Regions from separate parts of the Streptomyces gobiensis genome, predicted to be linked through region 2. Evidence: riboswitches for the same ligand, from Rfam matches in the RefSeq annotation. Region 2 holds a riboswitch; the other holds the start of a gene.
The links. A riboswitch is a leader RNA that binds a small molecule or an ion and turns the genes downstream of it on or off. The one in region 2 is predicted to bind thiamine pyrophosphate.

Region 1 (9,859 bases), 3.6 Mb from region 2:
ACACCGGCCGCGCCCACCCCCACCGGGCTCCCCTGGGGCGCCGCGCTCACCGCCGCCGGGCTCGCCATCGAGACGTATGCCAGCCGCGGTGACGGGGAACTGGTGCCGCTGCCCGGCTCCGGGGGCGGCCTGGCCCTGGGGATCATGAACGGCTGGCTGCTGACCGCCCTCGGCCTGGTGCTGGCCGGGCCCGGGCTCACCCATCTGGTCGGGCGGCTCCTCGCCGCCGGACGGCCCGGTGCGATGCGGCTGCTCGCCGGGCGGCTCCTCCAGGAGGACGCGCAGCGCGTTGGCCATCCACTCGGCGTCCTCTGCGCGGTGGTCTCCGGGGGCATCGCCGCCTTCCATCTCTACGGCGACGCCCGCCTCTTCGGCCCCCTCACCGCGCTCGGCGCCGCCGTGGTGCTGACGTGTGCCATCGCCAGCGTGCTGACCGCGGCGGCGGAGTCCCGTACGGCCCGGGAATCAGCCAGGGCAGCGCTGCTGCGGATGGGTGCGCCCAAGTCGCTGCTGCGCGGCGCCGCCGCGCTGCGGCTGGTCGCCGTGGTGACCGCCCTGGCGCCCCTGACCTGGCTCATCGCCAAGCTGGCGGCCCTTCCCCTGACCACCTGAAGCCGTGCCGGGGCGGGGCGGTTATGTCTCGGGGGCGAGACGGACGACCTCTGACGGGTCGAAGGCCACGCCGACCGCCTCGCCCGGGTCCGGGGCGTGGTGGAGCGGGCAGGCCGCCTCCAGTTGAGGGCCCTGCTCGGGCTGAAGCAGCAGGGTCACATGGTCACCACGGAAGGTACGCGCCCGCACCGTGCAGCGCAGCCCATCGGAGGGGGCCGTCAGCTGGACTCCGGCCGGACGGACCAGCAGCGCACAGGGGCCCTCGGGAAGGCCCAGCGGGAGCGGCACCTTGCCCCAGGGGGTCTCGGCTGTCTCACCCCGGACCGTCGCCGGGGCGACATTGTCGAAGCCGAGGAAACGGGCCACAAATTCCGAGGCGGGGCGCTGCCACACCTCCAGCGGAGTACCGGTCTGGGCGATCCGGCCATCGCGCATGACGACCACCCGGTCGGCGAGAGCGAAGGCCTCGCCCTGATCGTGGGTGACGGCCAGCACCGTAGTGCCCAACTCGGAGAAAAGCTGGCGCAGTTCAAGGACGAGCCGCTCACGCAGGCTGCGGTCGAGCTGGCCGAGAGGCTCGTCGAGCATCAGCAGCCGAGGCTCCGGGGCGAGCGCCCGGGCCAGCGCGACGCGCTGCTGCTCCCCGCCCGAGAGGGAGGTGATGGCGCGGCGTTGGGCGCCGGGCAGCCCGACGAGGTCGAGCAGCCCGGCGACCCGCTGCTCCCGCTGTACCCGGTCCACGCCCCGCATCCGCAGCCCGAAGGCGACATTGCCCGCGACATCGCGCTGCGGGAAAAGCTGGTGGTCCTGGAACATCAGTCCCAGCCCGCGACGGTGTGCGGGCACCCCGGTCTGATCGCGGCCCGCGAGCAGCACCCGCCCGGCGTCGGTGTGCTGCAGCCCGGCGACCACCCGCAGCAGAGTGGACTTGCCGCTGCCGCTGGGCCCCAGCACACAGACGATCTCCCGCTCCTCGACCGTCAGCTCCACGGAGTCGAGCACGGCCCGCTCGCCGAAGCAGACGGTGACGGAGTCCAGTTGAAGGGAAGCCATCTAGAACTCTCCCGAGCGGTTGGTGCGGACACGCTCCAGCGCCAGCAGGGTTACCGCGCACACCAGCATGAGGATCGTGCTCAAGGCCATCGCCTGCCCGTAGTTGAGTTCCCCGGCCCGGCCGAGGAAGCGCTCCACGGCGACCGGCAGGGTCGGGGCATCAGGGCGGGCGATAAAGACGGTGGCGCCGAACTCGCCCAGCGATACGGCGAAGGCGAAGCCCGCCGCGATCAGCAGCGCCCGGCGCACCAGCGGCAGGTCCACCTCACGCCAGGCGCGCAGCGGCGAGGCGCCGAGCACGGCGGCGGCCTCCCGCAGCCGGTCGTCCACGGCACGCAGCACCGGCAGCATGGTGCGTATGACAAAGGGCACCCCGACCAGCGCCTGGGCGAGCGGCACCAGAATCCAGGAGGAGCGCAGATCGAGGGGTGGTTCGTCGAGCGCGATGAGGAAGCCGAAGCCGACCGTCACCGCGGAGGTGCCCAGCGGCAGCATCAGCAGGGCGTCGAAGCCCCGCACAAAGCGGCCTGTCCGTCGCGTGAGGGCGGCGGCCGCCAGTCCGCCGACGACCAGGGCGATCAGGGTGGCGACGGCGGCGTACGCCAGGGAGTTGCCGATCGCCGCCACCGGGGCGACCACGAAGGTGCTGCCGGCGCCGGGCGGAGCCTGGAGCGCACGGTAGAAGGCGAAGCCGTAGCCGTCGGGCCCGGCGAGTGAGCGCTCGGCCAGCCCGGCGAGCGGCAGCAGTATCAGCAGCGCCATCACGGCCAGTTGGGACCACAGCAGCGCCCACTGTCCGGCGCCCCGGGGGCGGCGGGAGGTGTGGGCGGCGTCGACGAGCCGCAGGGCGGCTTCCCGTCTGCGTACGGTCCAGGCGTGCACCCCCAGCAGACAGCCGACCGCGGCGAACTGCAACAGGGTGAGCACCGCGGCGGTCGGCAGATCGAGGAACTGGGCGGTCTGCCGGTAGATCTCCACCTCCAGCGTGGCGTAGCGGGCACCGCCCAGGATCTGGATGATGCCGAAGGAGGTGAAGGTGAAGAGGAAGACCATCAGTGCGGCCGCGGCCACCGCTGGTGCCAGGGCGGGCAGTGTCACCCGCCGCCAAGCGGTGAAGCGGCTCGCGCCGAGCACCCGGGCGGCTTCCTCCTGACGTGGGTCGAGCTGGCCCCACAGGCCCCCCACGGTCCGTATGACCACGGCGTAGTTGAAGAAGACATGGGCGAGCAGGATCGCCCAGACGCCGGTGTCCAGCCGGACGCCCCACGCCTGGTCCAGCACTCCGCCACGGCCGAGCAGCCCGAGGAACGCCGAGCCGACAACTACGGTCGGCAGGACGAACGGCACGGTGACCACGGCGCGCAGCAGGTGCTTGCCGGGGAAGTCGAAGCGGGCGAAGACATATGCGCTGGGCAGTGCGATGGCCAGGGTCAGCACGGTCGATGCCACCGCCTGCCAGACGGTGAACCAGATGACCTGTCCGGTCTCCGGGGCGGCCAGCACCTCGCCGAGACGGGCGAGCTGCCACTGGCCGCCATCGCGCAGCCCACGGGAGACGATGGCGGCCACCGGATAGCCGAAGAAGAGCGCGAAGAACGCGATGGGCACGGCCATCAGGCCCAGCCGCACCGCGGTAGCGCGCCCGGCCACGCTCTTCTGAGGCTCCTTGGGCGGGCTTACTTCACCAGCGAGGACCACTGCTTGACCCACTGCTCCCGGTGCTGCGCGATCCTCTCCGGGGCGACGTTGTGCGGGTCGGCGATCCGCTCGCCGTACTTGGTGAAGACCTCAGGCAGCTGGGCGTCGTCCCGGACCGGGTTGACGAACATCTTGAGCGGCATGTCCTCCTGGAAGGCCTTGCTGAGCAGGAAGTCCAGGAGTTCCTTGCCGCCCTTGTCGTTCTTGGCGCCGTCGAGCAGTCCGGCGAACTCGATCTGCTGGAAGCAGGTGCCCGTGGAGACGCCGGTGGGGGCCTGCTCGGGGTTCTTGCCGCCGCCGTAGAACACCTCGGCAGGCGGGCTGGTGGCGTAGGAGACAACGAGCGGCCGGTCGCCGTTCTTCTTGCCTCCGGCGGAGCCGGTGAAGCGGTCGTCGTAGGCCTGCTCCCAGCCGTCGACCATGTCGACGCCATTGGCCTTGAGCTTCTTCCAGTAGTCCTGCCAGCCATCTTCGCCGTACCGGCCAACGGTGGCCAGCAGGAAGGCCAGGCCGGGCGAGGAGGTGGCGGCGTTCTCGGTGACCAGGAGGTTCTTGTACGCCGGCTTGATCAGGTCATCGAGGGTCTGCGGCGGGTCCAGCTTCTTGTCGGCGAAGTACTTCCGGTCGTAGTTGACGCAGACATCGCCGGTGTCGATGGGGGTCACCCGGTGCTTGGCCGCGTCGAGCTGGAACTCCTCGGGGACCTTGGCCAGCCCCTTGGCCTCGTACGGGGTGAACAGCTCCGCGTCGAGGGCGCGGGAGAGCATGGTGTTGTCAACGCCGAAGAAGACATCGCCGCGTGGGTTGCCCTTGCTGAGGATCGCCTGGTTCACGGCCGATCCGGCGTCGCCGCCACGCAACACCTTGACCTGGTAACCGGTCTCCTTGGTGAACTCCTTCAGTACCTCTTCGGAGACTTCGAAGGAGTCATGGGTGACCAGGGTGACGGTCTTCGACGCCTCCTTGGAGGCCTCCGGGCTACCGCAGGCGGCAAGCGCTGCGGCGCCGAGCGTACTGAGAACGGCGATGCCGACGGCACGCCGAAAGCTGGTGTTCATATGGTGCTGGACTCCCTACGCCGGTACTAACCGGATCAGGTTCGAGGGTCTGCGGCTGTCTCCGCTCTCCGAGCGGTTCCGCACTCTCAGCGCTGCTCGCGCTCCCCTGTCAACGGTGTTTGGTTATTCGTTCGGTTGTTCGTACGGGCGAACGATACCAGTCGGCGGCAGCGCGGCTCAGCGCTCGGTCGCCGCGAGCTGACCGCAGGCTCCGTCGATCTCCTGGCCCCGGGTGTCCCGGACGGTGACCGGCACTCCGTGCGATGCCAGGGCCCGTACGAACTCGGCCTCGTCCTCCGGGCGGGAGGCCGTCCACTTGGAGCCGGGGGTCGGATTGAGCGGGATCAGATTGACGTGCACCCGCTTGCCCTTGAGGAGCCGCCCGAGCAGATCGGCGCGCCAGGCCTGGTCATTGATGTCCCTGATCAACGCGTACTCGATGGAGATCCGGCGACCGGACTTGGCCGCGTACTCCCAGGCCGCGTCCAGCACCTCGCGGACCTTCCAGCGGGTGTTGACCGGGACGAGGGTGTCGCGCAGCTCATCGTCGGGGGCGTGCAGGGAGACCGCGAGACGGCACTTGAAACCCTCGTCGGCGAAGCGCAGCATCGCCGGAACGAGGCCGACCGTAGAGACCGTGACCCCCCGCTGCGAGATGCCGACACCGTCCGGCTCCGGGTCGGTGAGGCGGCGGATGGCACCGACCACACGGTTGTAGTTCGCCAGCGGCTCGCCCATGCCCATGAAGACGATGTTGGAGAGCCTGGCCGGGCCCCCGGGGACCTCGCCATCGCGCAGGGCGCGCATGCCGTCGACGATCTGGTGGACGATCTCAGCGGTGGACAGATTACGGTCCAGACCCGCCTGCCCGGTGGCACAGAAGGGGCAGTTCATACCGCAGCCCGCCTGCGAGGAGATACACATGGTGACCCGGTCCGGATACCGCATCAGCACGGACTCCACCAGCGTCCCGTCGTGCAGCCGCCACAGGGTCTTGCGGGTGGTGTCGTCGTCACACGAGATATGCCGCACCACGCTCATCAGCTCGGGCAGCAGCTCCGCCGCGAGCTTCTCGCGGGCGGCAGCGGGAATGTCCGTCCACTGCGCCGGGTCATGTGCGTACCGGGCGAAGTAGTGCTGGGACAGCTGCTTGGCACGGAACGGCTTCTCGCCGATCGCGGCGACCGCCTCCCGGCGCTCGGCGGGGCTGAGATCGGCAAGGTGGCGCGGTGGCTTCTTGGCTCCGCGTGGCGCTGCGAAGGTGAGCACGCCTGGGGCGGGCGGTGCCATAGCGGAAACTCCTCATTGCGACGAGGTCAGGTGATCCCCGCTGTTGCGGGGCCGAGGGCAAGGCGATGCCAGCACCCGGAGACCTCACGGGACCATCCCCGCAGCCGCGGGGCAGGAAAAGAGCTCACCGCCAGCGCGGTAAGCCCTTCCAGGGTAACGGCACGCCCTAACCCGCGCCGACGAAGATCACCAGCAGTAGCCACACCACCGGGGCCGTCGGCAGCAGCGAGTCGAGCCGGTCCATGATCCCGCCATGGCCCGGCAGCAGTGAGCCCATGTCCTTGATGCCGAGGTCCCGCTTGATCATGGACTCGCCGAGGTCGCCCAGCGTCGCGCTGGCCGCGACCGCGAGGCCCAGCAGCAGGCCCTGCCACCAGGTGCCCCCGTCGATCAGGAAGTGCAGGCACAGTGCGCCCGCGGCCATCGAGAAGGTGATCGCGCCCAGCAGTCCCTCCCGGGTCTTGCCGGGGCTGATCCGCGGAGCGAGCTTGTGCTTGCCGAACTTCCAGCCGACCGCATACGCACCGGTGTCACTGACCACGGTCAGCAGCAGAAAGGTCAGCACCCGCCAGGCGCCGTCGTCCGCGGCGAGCATCAGCGCTACGAAGGTCGCGAGGAAGGGGACGTAGAAGGCGGCGAAGACCCCCGCGGTGACATCCCGCAGATAGTCTTCGGGCGGCTCCGTCATCCGCCAGACCAGTACGGCGAGCGTGGTGAGTGCCATCGCCACCCAGGCGCCCTCGGCTCCGCGGACATATCCGGCGATGACCATCGCCGCGCCGCCGATCGCGAGGGGCACCAGCGGTACCCGGATCTGCTTGCGCTTGGCGAGCTGTGTGGTCAGCTCCCACAGGCCCACCACGACGGCGACCGCTATCACGCCGACGAAGATCTCCTTGCGGAGGAAGAGCGAGGCGAGGATGACGGCGCCCAGACCGGCACCGACCCCCACGGCTGCGCGCAGATCACGGCCCGCCGACTTCTTCCCGGAGGCAGGCGGGTGCGGGGCGAGCGGCTCGGGCGGGCCGGGGCGCTCGTCCCGGAAGAACGGGCCGTTCAGCCGATGACCGTCGTCATGACCGTCGCGGTTCTCCTGATCACCGCCGTCGGCACCGGGCACGATGGGCATAGGCTCAGTTTGCGCCCTATGCGCCCTATGCGCCGGATCGCCGACGCCGTACCCGGAACCCGCCAACGGCGCAGGTCCCTGATCGGGAGGACCCCAGCGTCCGGGACTCGGGGTCGCCCCCCAGGGTGAGTCGTTCACTGAAATGCAGCCTTAACCTCAGACCCCTCAGATCCCTCAGACCTCAAGCAGCTCGGCTTCCTTGTGCTTGAGCAGCTCGTCCACCTGTGCGACATGCTTGCCGGTGGTGTCGTCGAGCTCTTTCTCGGCGCGGCGGCCCTCGTCCTCGCCGACCTCGCCGTCCTTGATCGCCTTGTCGATGGCCTCCTTGGCCTTGCGGCGGACACTACGGATCGAGATCTTCGCGTCCTCCGCCTTGCTCTTGGCGACCTTGATGAACTCCTTGCGCCGGTCCTCGGTCAGCTCGGGGAAGACCACTCGGATGACGTTGCCGTCGTTCGACGGGTTGACGCCCAGATCCGAGTCACGGATCGCCTGTTCGATATTGCGCAGTGCGCTCTTGTCGAACGGGGTCACCAAGGCCATCCGCGGCTCGGGCACCGAGAATGAAGCCAGCTGATTGATCGGCGTCGGCGCCCCGTAATAGTCCGCCACAAGCTTGTTGAACATCGCCGGGTGCGCACGGCCGGTGCGGATCGCGGCGAAGTCCTCCTTGGCGACGACGACCGCCTTCTCCATCTTTTCCTCGGCCTCGAGGAGGGTCTCTTCGATCACCACGTGCTCCTGGTTCGATGAATGAGCGGGAAATTCGGGTACTGCCCTGATGCCTGCACGGTGTCCGACCGACAGGCTGTTGTCCATCCCCGTGTCGTGCCCTTCCTACGGCACGGAGTTGCCATCTGACGCGCTGCTTACTCGCAGCGGTCAGACGCGCGTGCTCTGGATGCTGACGAGCGTGCCGATCTTCTCACCCTTCACCGCTCGCGCGATATTGCCCTCGGCGAGCAACTCGAAGACAAGGATCGGCAACTTGTTGTCACGGCACAGGGTGATGGCCGTCATATCGGCGACCTTGAGGTCCCGGGTGATGGCCTCGTCGTAGCTGAGGGCGTCGAACTTCACCGCGTCGGGGTTCCTGGCGGGGTCGGAGTCGTAAACGCCGTCCACTCCATTCTTGCCCAGCAGCAGGGTCTCGGCGTGGATCTCCAGAGCGCGCTGGGCGGCGGTGGTGTCGGTGGAGAAGTACGGCATGCCCATGCCGGCGCCGAAGATGACGACCCGGCCCTTCTCCAGATGCCGGATGGCGCGCAGCGGGATATACGGCTCCGCGACCTGGCCCATGGTGATGGCGGTCTGGACGCGGGAGTCGATGCCCTCTTTCTCCAGGAAGTCCTGAAGGGCAAGGCAGTTCATCACCGTACCGAGCATGCCCATGTAGTCGGAGCGGGCCCGGTCCATGCCCCGCTGCTGCAGCTCCGCGCCACGGAAGAAGTTGCCGCCACCGATGACGACGGCGATCTCCGCCCCGTCCCGTACGACCGCGGCGACCTCCCGGGCGATCTTGTGCACGACATCGGGGTCGACACCGAGGCCACCGCCGCCGGCGAACGCTTCACCGGAGAGCTTCAGTAGGAAGCGACGCCGCGTGCCGTCTTTGTCGGTGTCAATGCTGCTCATGGAGATCTCCTCGTGCACATACGAAGAAGGCCATTGCCGGTGGATCCTCTCGGTTCCTGTAGCAATGGCCTCCTCGTCTCAGCTGCCGTATGCCCGACCCTAACGGGGCCGGACCCGAATCGCCGTGGATGTCACGGCGTACCGGGGTCGGGGTCGAGTCAGGCGCCGACGCGGAAGCGGGCGAAGCGCTTCAGCGTGACACCGGCCTCGTCCAGGACCTTCTGAACGGTCTTCTTGTTGTCCTTGGCGAACGGCTGGTCCAGGAGGCAGTTCTCCTTGAAGAAGCCGTTGACGCGGCCTTCCACGATCTTGGGCAGAGCGGCCTCCGGCTTGCCCTCCTCCTTCGCGGTGGCCTCTGCGACGCGGCGCTCACTCTCCACGGTGTCGGCCGGGACCTCCTCACGGGAGAGGAACTTCGGCGAGAACGCGGCGATGTGCTGCGCGATGTCCTTGGCGACAGCTGCCTTTTCCTCGTCCGAGGCGGTCCCCTGGTCCAGCTCGACCAGCACGCCGACCTGCGGCGGCAGGTCCGGGTTGGTCCGGTGCAGGTAGGAGGCGACGAAGGCGCCGGAGAACTGCGCGAAACGGTCGAGGACGATCTTCTCGCCCAGCTCGGCGTTCTTCTCGTCGACGAAGGCCTGGACGGTCTTGCCGGCCTCGATCTCGGAGGTGAGCAGCGCGCCGATGTCGGCCGGGGAGGTGGCGGCGATATGCGCGGCGATGGTGGCGATGGCGGCCTGGAACTTGTCGCCCTTGGCCACGAAGTCGGTTTCGCACTTGAGCTCAACCAGCACGCCGGACTTCTTGTCGTCGGCGATGAGCGACGCGACGGCACCGTTCGAGGCGGTGCGGGACTCGCGCTTGGCGACGCCCTTCTGGCCCTTGACGCGCAGGATCTCAACGGCCTTGTCGACGTTGCCCTCGGCCTCGTCGATTGCCTTCTTACAGTCCATCATGCCGGCGCCGGTGAGCTCACGGAGCTTCTTGACGTCAGCGGCGGTGTAGTTCGCCATCCTTAAGTTCCTTCTCTGCACTACTGCTCTGCCCCAGGGTTGGCACCGGGCAGGGCTTGTCCGTCATGAGGTCGCCACGGCGGCCGGGTGAGAAGCCCTCGTCACTGAGAGGAGGGAGGAGTCACGGTCGGTGAATCTCTTCTCCGACGTCCGCATTGGCGGATAACCACCGGGAGCGGTGGGGGCGGCTGGCCCCCACCGTCCGATACGTCAGGCCTGCTCTGCGGGCTTCTCCGCCTCGGCGGGCTGCGCCTCGGCCTTGGGCTCCTCAGCCTTGGGCTCCTCAGCCTTGGGCTCCTCAGCCTTGGGCTCCTCAGCCTTGGGCTCCTCAGCCGGGGCCTCCTCAGCCTTGGCGGCCTCGTCAGCCTTAG
Region 2 (9,859 bases):
ATGGCCTCGACCCACAGCGGGTTCCCGCGAGCGCGACCGTGCTGGCGTATCTGGAGCAGACCTTCGGCAGCTGGTACGTGACCGGTGGCATGCGGGCGTTGGCCGACGCGGTGCGTCAACGGTGCGTGGCACGCGGCGTGGAGTTCGTCTTCGGCGCCGAGGTGGTCCGCTCCCTCGCCAAGGATGGCCGCACGGCCGGGGTCGAGCTGGCCGACGGTACCGTCGTCGACGCGGACGTGGTGATCGACGGTGGCTGCCCGTACCCGGAGTCCGCCCCGGGCCAGGCCCGGCTCACCGTGCTGCTGGCCCTGCGCGGCGCCCGCCCGGAGGGCACCGCGCACCGCACCGTGGTGCACGGCAGCGAGCGCACGCTGACCGTACTGCGGCCGGAGGACGCGGTGCTGGTGCCGGATGCCGGGCACGAGGCGGTCACCCTGACGGTCCCGGTGGAGCCGTTCAGCCCGGTGGGCGAGGAGGATGTGCGGCGGCTGATCACCGACGCGGAGGCCGCGGTCCCGGGGCTGCGGGACCGGCTGCGATGGCATGCGGTGCGTACCCCCGCCGACAACGCCCGGGAGACCGGGGCACCCGGTGGCGCGGTGCCCGCCCCGGCGCTGGCGGGGGCGGACGGCGCGTATCTGCGGGCGGCCAACCAGGGCGGCCTCAAGGGGCTTTACGCGGTCGGCGGCTGGGCCCATCCCGGCGGCGGGCTCGCGCACGCCGGGATGTCGGGGGCGATGGCCGCCGGGCTGATCGTCGAGGGAGCCGGCTGGCGCGGCTCCCGGTAGGGGCGTAGCGGATCAGTAGCGCTGCTGTTGCGGGTCGTAGTAATAGGTGGCGTCGTACCCGTACCCGTACCCGTTCCCGTCCTGGTGCGGGTACGGCTGCTCCGCGGGCACTTCGGCCTCGCGCTGCTGTGGGACCCAGACACCGCCGGGCGGGGTCTCGGGGTAGTAGGACTGCTGGGGCTGCTGGGACTGCTGAGTTGGATACTGCCCGTTGTCGTAGCCAGGGGCATAAGCCTGGCCGTCGTACGCCCCGGTGGCGTAGGGATCCTGCTGGAAGGGCTGCTCGGCGTAGTTGCCGTGGGCGTCGTAGCCGATGTACGGGTCGGAGTACGCGGCGTAGGCGGCGGTCTGTTCGGCGCCGTAGCCGTAGGTTCCGGCTTCGGCGTACTGATCGCCAGCGTTCGTGTAGAACTGGCCGGTGTCTATGCCCTGCTGGTCGTAGCCGACCGTGGCGTACTGGTCCTGCTGGCCGTACTGGTCGTACTGGTCGTACTGGCCGGGCTGGTCGTACTGGCCGGGCTGGTCCTGCTGGCCGGGCTGGTCGTACCCCTGGTCGTACCCTTGCGGTTCCTCGCCCCGCTCATACACCCCGTACTGGCCGGTGTCGTCGGGCATCGGCTCCATCTGGTAGGCCGCCGTCTGCTCCATTTCGGAGACTTCCAGGGCCGGTTCGGCGTCGGCCGGCTCCATCGGTGCCGCCTCCGGCCCGCCACGACGACGGCGGCTGGAGCCCGGTTTACCGCCGAGCGCCCAGCCGGTGGAGAAGCCCTGGCGGAAGGAGAGGGTGACAAAGGTCTGGCCGACCGCGAAGGCCGCGGTACCGACGCCGATCACCAGGATGGAGGGCATCAGCACACCCAGCACGACGCCGAGGAAACCGAAGAAGGCCAGCAGCCTCCAGCGCAGCCGGGCCTTGTACTGCAGCAGCACCTCACCGAGCAACCACAGTGCGACGACTCCGAACGCGATGTAGAGGACCGTCCAGCCCATGTACGCCCCTCTCACAGAAGCTAGGACCGTTGGTGCAGCCCCAGATTCTCGTAGATTTCCAGCGTCGCCGTGGAGTGGTTGAGGGTAATGAAGTGAAGACCGGGAATGTCTTCAGCCATCAGCCTCGAACAGAGCTCCGTGGCGTACTCGATCCCGATCGAGCGTACCGCCGCCGGATCATCCTTGACCGAGAGGATCCTCTCAGCCAACTCCGGTGGGAATGTAGCATTACTCAACTGTGCAAAACGCTCGATCTGCCGCACGTTCGTCACCGGCATGATCTCGGGAATGATCGGAGTATCGCAACTTGCCGCGGCGACCCGGTCCCTGAGCCGCAGATAGTCATCGGCGTAAAAGAACATCTGTGTGATGGCGTAATCCGCCCCAGCCCGGCATTTATTGACAAAGTGCCGCACGTCGGTGTCCCAGTCGGTTGACCGGGGATGCATCTCCGGATAGGCCGCGACGCCGACGCAGAAGTCACCCGACTCCTTGATCAGCTCGACCAGTTCAGCGGCATAGGTGACACCCTGCGGATGCGGCACCCACTCACCCAGCGGGTCGCCCGGCGGGTCACCGCGCAGCGCGAGCATATTGCGGATCCCGGCGCCCGCGTACTGCCCGATGATGTTGCGCAGCTCGGCCACCGAGTGGTTGACGGCGGTCAGATGGCCGACCGGGGTCAGCGTCGTATCGGTGGCGATCCGCTCCGTGGCCCGCACCGTGCCCTCCCGGGAGGAGCCGCCCGCGCCGTAGGTCACCGAGACGAAGGTCGGGCCGACGGCCTCGATCCGGCGGATCGCGTTCCACAGCGTCCGCTCGCCCTTCGCCGTCTTCGGCGCCATGAACTCGAAAGAGTACGAGCGCTCGCCTGAGGCAAGCAGCTCACGGATGGTGAGTGCGCTGTCTGTCCTGGTGGAAGAGATACCGAGGGCCATACCAGGCAGGCTAACCGGCAGCAGCTGTCACGCCAGAGCGCCGTCCACGTCCTGGACAGCCCCCAGCCGCAAAATGGCTGCTCAGCGCTTGTGCAGCCGCCTACTGAGATCCGCCGCCGCCGCTCCTGGATCAGCGGCCTCGGTGATCGCCCGGACAACGACGACCCGCCGTGCGCCCGCGTCCAGCACCTCATCGAGATTCCCGGCGTCGATCCCGCCGATCGCGAACCACGGCCGCTCACTGCGCCGTGCGGCGCTCAGCTTCGCGGCGTACCGCACCAGCGGCAGCCCGGGGGCGTACCGCCCCGGCTTGGTCGGGGTGGGCCAGCAGGGACCCGTACAGAAGTAGTCCACGCCGGGCTCGGTGAGCGCCGCGTCCACCTCGGTTTCAGCATGAGTGGAACGGCCGATCATCACCTCGTCCGGGGAACCGCCGAGGACCGCGCGGGCGGCCGGGACCGGCAGATCGCCCTGCCCCAGATGCAGCACATCGGAGCCGATGGCGTGCGCGATGTCCGCCCGGTCATTGACGGCCAGGAGCTTGCCGTGCCGTCGGCAGGCCTCGGCGAAGACGGCGAGGTGCTCCAGCTCCTCGCCCGCCTCCATGCCCTTGTCACGCAGCTGCACGATGTCCACGCCACCCGCCAGCACCGCGTCCAGGAACTCAGGCAGATCTCCCTGCTCCTTGCGGGCACCGGTGCACAGATAGAGCCGGGCGTCAGCGAGCTGGTGGAGCTGGTCGGCCCGGTCGAGCTGGTCTCGTGCGGCCATGAGGCGGCTTCCCCCCTGGGTGGGGCATACGGGCCGCGCCTGGCGGCCCGTATGCCGTTCATTGCTACGTATCGTTTCTACGGATCGTTATGTGTCGCTATGAACCGCTGTGGATGTCAGACGGCGAGGGCCTGGGCGCGGCGCTTCACCTCGGTCCCGCGATTCTCGCGCAGTGCCTGCGCGGGGGTGCCGGGCAGGGTGTCATCAGGCGTGAACAGCCACTCCAGCATCTCCTCATCGGTGAAGTCGTCATCCTTCAGCAGCGTGATGGTCCCGATGAGACCCTTCACGATCCGGTTCTCGCCGATGAAGTCGGCGGGCACCATCAGCACACGGTTCTCGCCACGGCGCACCGCGATCAGCTGGCCCTCCTTGACCAGCTGCCGCACACGCGTCACCTCGACGCCGAGCTTCTCGGCGACATCGGGGAGGGTGAGCCAGGCGGGGACGAGAGCATCGGTTTTTGCGTCAATCTCGGTCACACCCCCAGCCTGCCATCAGCCGCCGACAAACGTCACCGCCACCTGCGTCGGCTGGGCTATACGACTGCCTTCTTCAGCGGTACGGACGCGTCCGCCGCCAGCGCGCGGTCGAGGGACGCCCCCTGCTCGATGAGCTTCCGGGCCTGCGCCAGGTCACGCGGCCTGCCGACCGCCAGCAGCGCGTTCAGCATCCCGTCCCGCAGCCAGCACACCGACCACGACGCACTCTCCGGGTCACCGCGCCACAGCAGCTCATCGCGGTCCGTATGGTGCCCGGCGTACTGGACGAAGCGCCCGAACTGCTCGGACCAGAAGTACGGCACCGGGTCATAGACCCCTCCCCCGCCGTCCACCGCATGGCCGGAGTCCCCGCCGACCAGGCCGGCGGCGACCGCGCGCGGGCCCTGGAGGGCGTTGTCCCAGTGGTGGACCAGCAGCCGCTCGCCATAGCGGGCGGAGGGGAAGGAGGCGCAGTCCCCGACCGCGTACACATCGGGCACCGAGGTGCGCAGCCGCTCATCAGCCAGGACCGAGCCGTCCGGGGCGAGCTCCACGCCGGAGCCCGCGAGCCAGGCGGTGGCGGGACGGGCGCCGATACCGACGACTACCGCCCCAGCGGGCAGCACCGTGCCGTCGGCGAGCTGGACCTCGCCCTGCCGGACCGCCGCGACGGCCACCCCGGTGCGCAGGGTGACGCCCCACTCCTCGTACCAGCGGCGCATATGGCCGGAGATCTCGGCGGGCAGCACCCCGGCGAGCGGCCGGTCGGCGGCCTCCACCACGGTCACCGCACAGCCCGCCTCACGGGCGGCGGTGGCGAACTCCGCGCCGATCCAGCCCGCCCCGACCACCACGATGGAGCGCTGCGCCTGCAACACCGGCCGCAGCCGCTCCGCGTCATCGAGGGTGCGCAGCAGATGCACACCCGGCACGCCCTCGCTGCCGGGCAGCGCTACCGGCGCGGCGCCGGTAGCGATCACCAGGCGGTCATACGGCACCGGACCGGCCTCGGTGTTCAGCACATGCTCGTCCGGGCGCAGTCCGGTGACATCCCGGCCCAGCACCAGTTCGATGTCGAGCGCCTGGAAGTCGATGTCGAAGGCGGACCCTTCGGCCTTTCCGATCAGTACCGCCTTGGAGAGCGGCGGGCGGTCGTACGGCTGATGTGGCTCGGCGCCGATCAGGGTGACGGCGCCGGACCAGCCCTGTTCCCGTAGCTGTACGGCGGTTTGGACTCCGGCCATTCCGGCGCCGACGATGACGACGCGCTGTTCGCTGTGCTCGCTGCGTGGGGTCACACGATCACTTTAGAACTCCCCCTTCAGCGGGTGCAGGGCCGCACAGTAGGGTGGGCGTCACAAAACGCACTCGCGGGAGCCCGGACGTACCGGGCTGAGAGGGAGGCTGGCGGCCTCCGACCGTAGGAACCTGATCCGGGTCATGCCGGCGAAGGGAGGGGTACAGCGCCCATGCATGTGGTGATTATCGGCGGTGGCGTCATAGGGCTGGTGACAGCCTGGCGGGCCGCACAGCGCGGACTGCGTACCACGGTCGTCGACCCGGCGCCGGGTGGCGGAGCCGCACAGGTCGCGGCCGGGATGCTGGCCGCCGTCAGCGAACTGCACTACGGGGAGGAGACGCTCCTCTCCCTCAACCTCGCCTCCGCACAGCGCTATCCGGCCTTCGCGGCGGAGCTCACGGAGGCCAGCGGCCAGGAGGTCGGCTACCGCGCCTGCGGCACGCTCGCCGTGGCCCTGGACGCCGATGACCGCGCGCATCTGCGGGAGCTGCACGCTCTCCAGCGGCGCTGCGGGCTGGACTCACAGTGGCTGAGCGGCCGTGAATGCCGCCGCTTGGAGCCCATGCTCGCCCCGGGCGTGCGCGGCGGACTGCGGGTGGACGGCGATCACCAGGCCGACCCGCGGCGGCTGGCGACGGCGCTGCTCACCGCATGCGAGCGGGCCGGGGTGGTGTTCCGCCACGGCTGGGCGCAGCGCCTTTCGGTCGTACGGGACCGGGCCACCGGGGTCGTCCTGGCGGACGGGAGTGAGCTGGCCGCCGACCAGGTAGTGCTCGCCGCCGGCAGCGACAGCGGGCGCCTCGACGGGGTCCCCGCGGAGGTGCTGCCCCCGGTCCGCCCGGTCAAGGGCCAGGTGCTGCGGCTGCGTATCCCACGGGCCTCCGCCCCCTTTCTCTCCCGGACCGTACGGGCCGTGGTACGCGGCGGGCATGTCTATCTGGTGCCGCGCGCCAGCGGCGAACTGGTCGTGGGTGCCACCAGTGAGGAGCTGGGCTGGGACACCACGGTGACAGCGGGCGGCGTCTACGAACTCCTCCGGGACGCGCATGAGCTGGTCCCCGGCATCACGGAGCTGCCCTTGGTGGAGACCCGCGCGGGGCTGCGCCCCGGCTCCCCCGACAACGCGCCGCTGCTCGGCCCCACCGCGCTGCCCGGCCTCCAGGTGGCCACCGGGCACTACCGCAACGGCATCCTGCTGGCCCCGGTCACGGGCGACGCGCTGGCCCAGTCGCTGACCACCGGCGAACTCCCCGAAGAGGCCCGCCCCTTCACCGCCCGACGCTTCTCGGACGCGCTTCAGGAGCAGCCCGCATGAGGATCCGTATCAACGGCGAAGACCGCGTCACCCCCGACGGGACCACCCTCGACGCCCTGATCTCAACCCTGACCACCGCCCCCAGCGGCGTCGCCGCGGCCGTCAACGAGGCTGTCGTGCCACGTGGCCAGTGGGCGGACACCACCCTCGGTGACGGCGACCGCGTTGAGGTCCTCACCGCGGTCCAAGGAGGCTGACGCCCGTGACACCCGCGACCCCCGATCCGCTGACCATCGGTGACACCAGCTTTGCCTCCCGGCTGATCATGGGAACGGGCGGCGCGCCCAGTCTCGATGTGCTGGAGCGCTCACTGGCGGCGTCCGGTACGGAGCTGACCACGGTGGCGATGCGGCGGCTCGACCCCACCGTGCAGGGCTCGGTGCTCTCCGTCCTGGACAGACTGGGCATCCGTGTACTGCCCAACACGGCGGGCTGCTTCACCGCGGGCGAGGCGGTGCTCACCGCCCGGCTGGCCCGGGAAGCGCTGGGCACCGACCTGATCAAACTGGAGGTCATCGCTGACGAGCGCACGCTGCTGCCCGACCCGATCGAGCTGCTGGACGCCGCCGAGATCCTGGTCGACGACGGCTTCACCGTCCTCCCCTACACGAACGACGACCCGGTGCTCGCCCGGAAGCTGGAGGACGTGGGCTGCGCCGCGGTCATGCCGCTGGGCTCGCCCATCGGCTCCGGGCTCGGCATCCGCAATCCGCACAACTTTCAGCTGATCACCGAGCGGGCCCGGGTCCCGGTCATTCTGGACGCGGGTGCGGGCACGGCGTCGGATGTGGCGCTGGCCATGGAGCTGGGCTGTGCGGCGGTCATGCTGGCCTCGGCCGTCACCCGTGCCCAGGAGCCGGTTCTCATGGCGGAGGCCATGCGCCACGCGACGGAGGCGGGCCGGCTGGCGTTCCGCGCCGGCCGTATTCCCCGCCGCCACTTCGCGGAGGCGTCCTCGCCGACGGAGGGGCTGGCGGCCCTTGACCCGGAGCGGCCGGCTTTCGCGTAGGGGGTCTTCTCCCCAGCCCCGCCCCTTCCCGAAACTGGGGGCTCCGCCCCCAGACCCCCGGCGGGGCTGGGAAAACCCATCGCGGGGCTCCGCCCGCGCACCGGTCCTGTTACCGTTTCGCTGCGATTTTGGCTGGTGGACGCACCGGGCGCCAGCAACGGCCGCTTCAACTCGTAGACTCTCGGCCGTGGATACGACCCTTCAGGACCCGTTGATCGGCCAGGTGCTAGACGACCGGTACCGCGTCGAAGCGCGGATCGCCGTCGGCGGCATGGCCACGGTGTACCGGGCCGTGGACACCCGGCTGGACCGTGTGCTCGCTCTGAAGGTGATGCACCCCTCCCTCGTTGACGACGCTCTCTTCGTTGAGCGCTTCATCCGGGAGGCGAAGTCCGCCGCGCGCCTCGCGCACTCCAATATCGTCGGCGTCTTCGACCAGGGCACCGACGGCACCTATGTCTATCTGGCGATGGAGTACGTCGCCGGGTGCACGCTCCGCGATGTGCTCCGGGAGCGTGGCGCCCTCCAGCCCCGCGCCGCGCTCGACATCCTGGAGCCGATACTCGCCGCGCTTGGCGCCGCGCACCGCGCCCAGCTGGTGCACCGCGATATGAAGCCGGAGAACGTGCTGGTCGGCGAGGACGGCCGGGTCAAGGTCGCCGACTTCGGGCTGGTACGTGCCGTGGACACCCAGACCTCGGCGTCCACTACGTCCATCATGGGCACGGTCTCCTATCTCGCCCCGGAGCAGATCGAGCACGGCATCGCGGGCACCGCCGCCGATATCTACGCCTGCGGCGTGATGCTCTACGAGATGCTGACCGGTGCCAAACCGCACTCGGGGACCACCCCCGCCCAGGTGCTCTACCAGCATCTGAACCATGACGTCGCGCCGCCGTCCGGGGCCGTGCCCGGGCTGGCCACCGCGCTGGACGGGCTGGTGGCACGGGCCACGGCCCGTGACCCCGAGGAGCGTCCGGCCGACGCGGTCGTGATGCTTCAGGAGATGCGGGCCGTACGCGCCACACTCACCGAGGAGCAGCTGGACGCGGTCCCCCCGCAGGCGCACGCCCCGGCAAACCCGGCAAACCCCGATGAGTCGGCCACCTCCGTGATCCCGCGTTCGGCGGCCGCCAGGGAGCCGGTGAACCACACCAGTGTCCTCCCGCCGCCACCCGCCGGGCCGCCGGGCACCCCACCGCCCCGCTCCCGGTCCGGGCGGCCCCGGCGCTCGCTGGTGGCGCTGATCGGGGCCGTACTACTGGTCCTGGGGCTGGGCGCGGGCGTCTGGTACATCAACTCCGGACAGTTCACCCGGACCCCGAGTGTGCTCCGGATGACGCAGCCCGAGGCGGAGAAGACCCTCGCCGACGCCGGGCTGCGGGCGAAGGTCACCAGGGCGCACAGCGCCACCATCCCGCGTGGCCGGGTCATCCGGACCGAGCCAGGCCCCGGCGCCCGTATCCGGGGCAATGGCACGGTCACCATCACCGTCTCCCGGGGCCCGGAGGTCGTAACGGTCCCGGACCTCAAGGGCGTACCGCTGGCCACGGCGAGGAAGCAGCTCAAGAAGGCCGGGCTGGAGCCCGCCACGGTCTCCCGGGAGTTCAACGACGAGGTCGAGCAGGGCTCGGTGATCCGTACGGACCCCAGGGCGGGGATCGAGAAGCGCCCCGGCAGCGCGGTGGCGCTCACCGTCTCCAAGGGTGAAGAGCTGGAGTTCCCGGACGTCATCGGCCTGGACGAGGACACGGCGCGCACCACGCTGCGTGACACCGGCTTCACGGTGCGGGTCGCCCCGGCCCCGGTCCACTCCGCACAGGAGCCGGGTCTGGTCGCCGAGCAGTCACCGGGCGCGGGAGCGACCGGCGCCAAGGGCGACAGCGTCACGCTCACCCTCTCCAAGGGCCCTGAGATGGTCACCGTCCCGGATGTCGTCGGCCAGGACGAGGAGACGGCCGTCAGGGCGCTGAAGGACGCGGGCCTGGCGGTGAAGGTCCGCAGGATCTTCTTCACCGGCGAGGTCTTCAACCAGTCCGTGGACGGTGGCGAGCAGGCAGAGAAGGGCTCAACGATCACCATCTGGGTCCGCTGACAGACCCCTGACGGCCCTTCTGACGGTCTGTGCGAACGCGACTGCATGCTGTGTTCGCCCGAGCGACGATCTGTGATCCCCGGCATAGGACCTATGTCACTTACGACCGGGACTAGTGGACGTATTCGGCCCTCAGCGGCCCGGACGCATTTTGGTACCCCCAGGTTCCAC

Region 1: it holds a riboswitch for thiamine pyrophosphate, as region 2 does, so the genes downstream of both, test1122_RS20415 (thiamine ABC transporter substrate-binding protein) here and thiO (glycine oxidase ThiO) in region 2, are expected to answer to the same signal.

What each region holds. Positions count from the first base shown of each region.
Region 1 covers NZ_CP086120.1:4,362,421-4,372,279, reverse strand. The annotation lists gene test1122_RS20430 (hypothetical protein) at 1-612, shown strand, start outside; gene test1122_RS20425 (ABC transporter ATP-binding protein) at 634-1,665, opposite strand; gene test1122_RS20420 (ABC transporter permease) at 1,666-3,279, opposite strand; gene test1122_RS20415 (thiamine ABC transporter substrate-binding protein) at 3,342-4,421, opposite strand; TPP riboswitch at 4,417-4,539, opposite strand; gene rlmN (dual-specificity RNA methyltransferase RlmN) at 4,599-5,711, opposite strand; gene test1122_RS20405 (phosphatidate cytidylyltransferase) at 5,878-6,978, opposite strand; gene frr (ribosome recycling factor) at 7,015-7,572, opposite strand; gene pyrH (UMP kinase) at 7,723-8,475, opposite strand; gene tsf (translation elongation factor Ts) at 8,634-9,488, opposite strand; gene rpsB (30S ribosomal protein S2) at 9,699-9,859, opposite strand, start outside.
Region 2 covers NZ_CP086120.1:775,860-785,718, forward strand. The annotation lists gene test1122_RS03575 (phytoene desaturase family protein) at 1-788, shown strand, start outside; gene test1122_RS03580 (hypothetical protein) at 801-1,778, opposite strand; gene metF (methylenetetrahydrofolate reductase [NAD(P)H]) at 1,799-2,716, opposite strand; gene thiE (thiamine phosphate synthase) at 2,798-3,487, opposite strand; gene test1122_RS03595 (Rv2175c family DNA-binding protein) at 3,604-3,969, opposite strand; gene test1122_RS03600 (NAD(P)/FAD-dependent oxidoreductase) at 4,026-5,267, opposite strand; TPP riboswitch at 5,330-5,442, shown strand; gene thiO (glycine oxidase ThiO) at 5,439-6,584, shown strand; gene thiS (sulfur carrier protein ThiS) at 6,581-6,781, shown strand; gene test1122_RS03615 (thiazole synthase) at 6,787-7,593, shown strand; gene pknB (Stk1 family PASTA domain-containing Ser/Thr kinase) at 7,781-9,688, shown strand.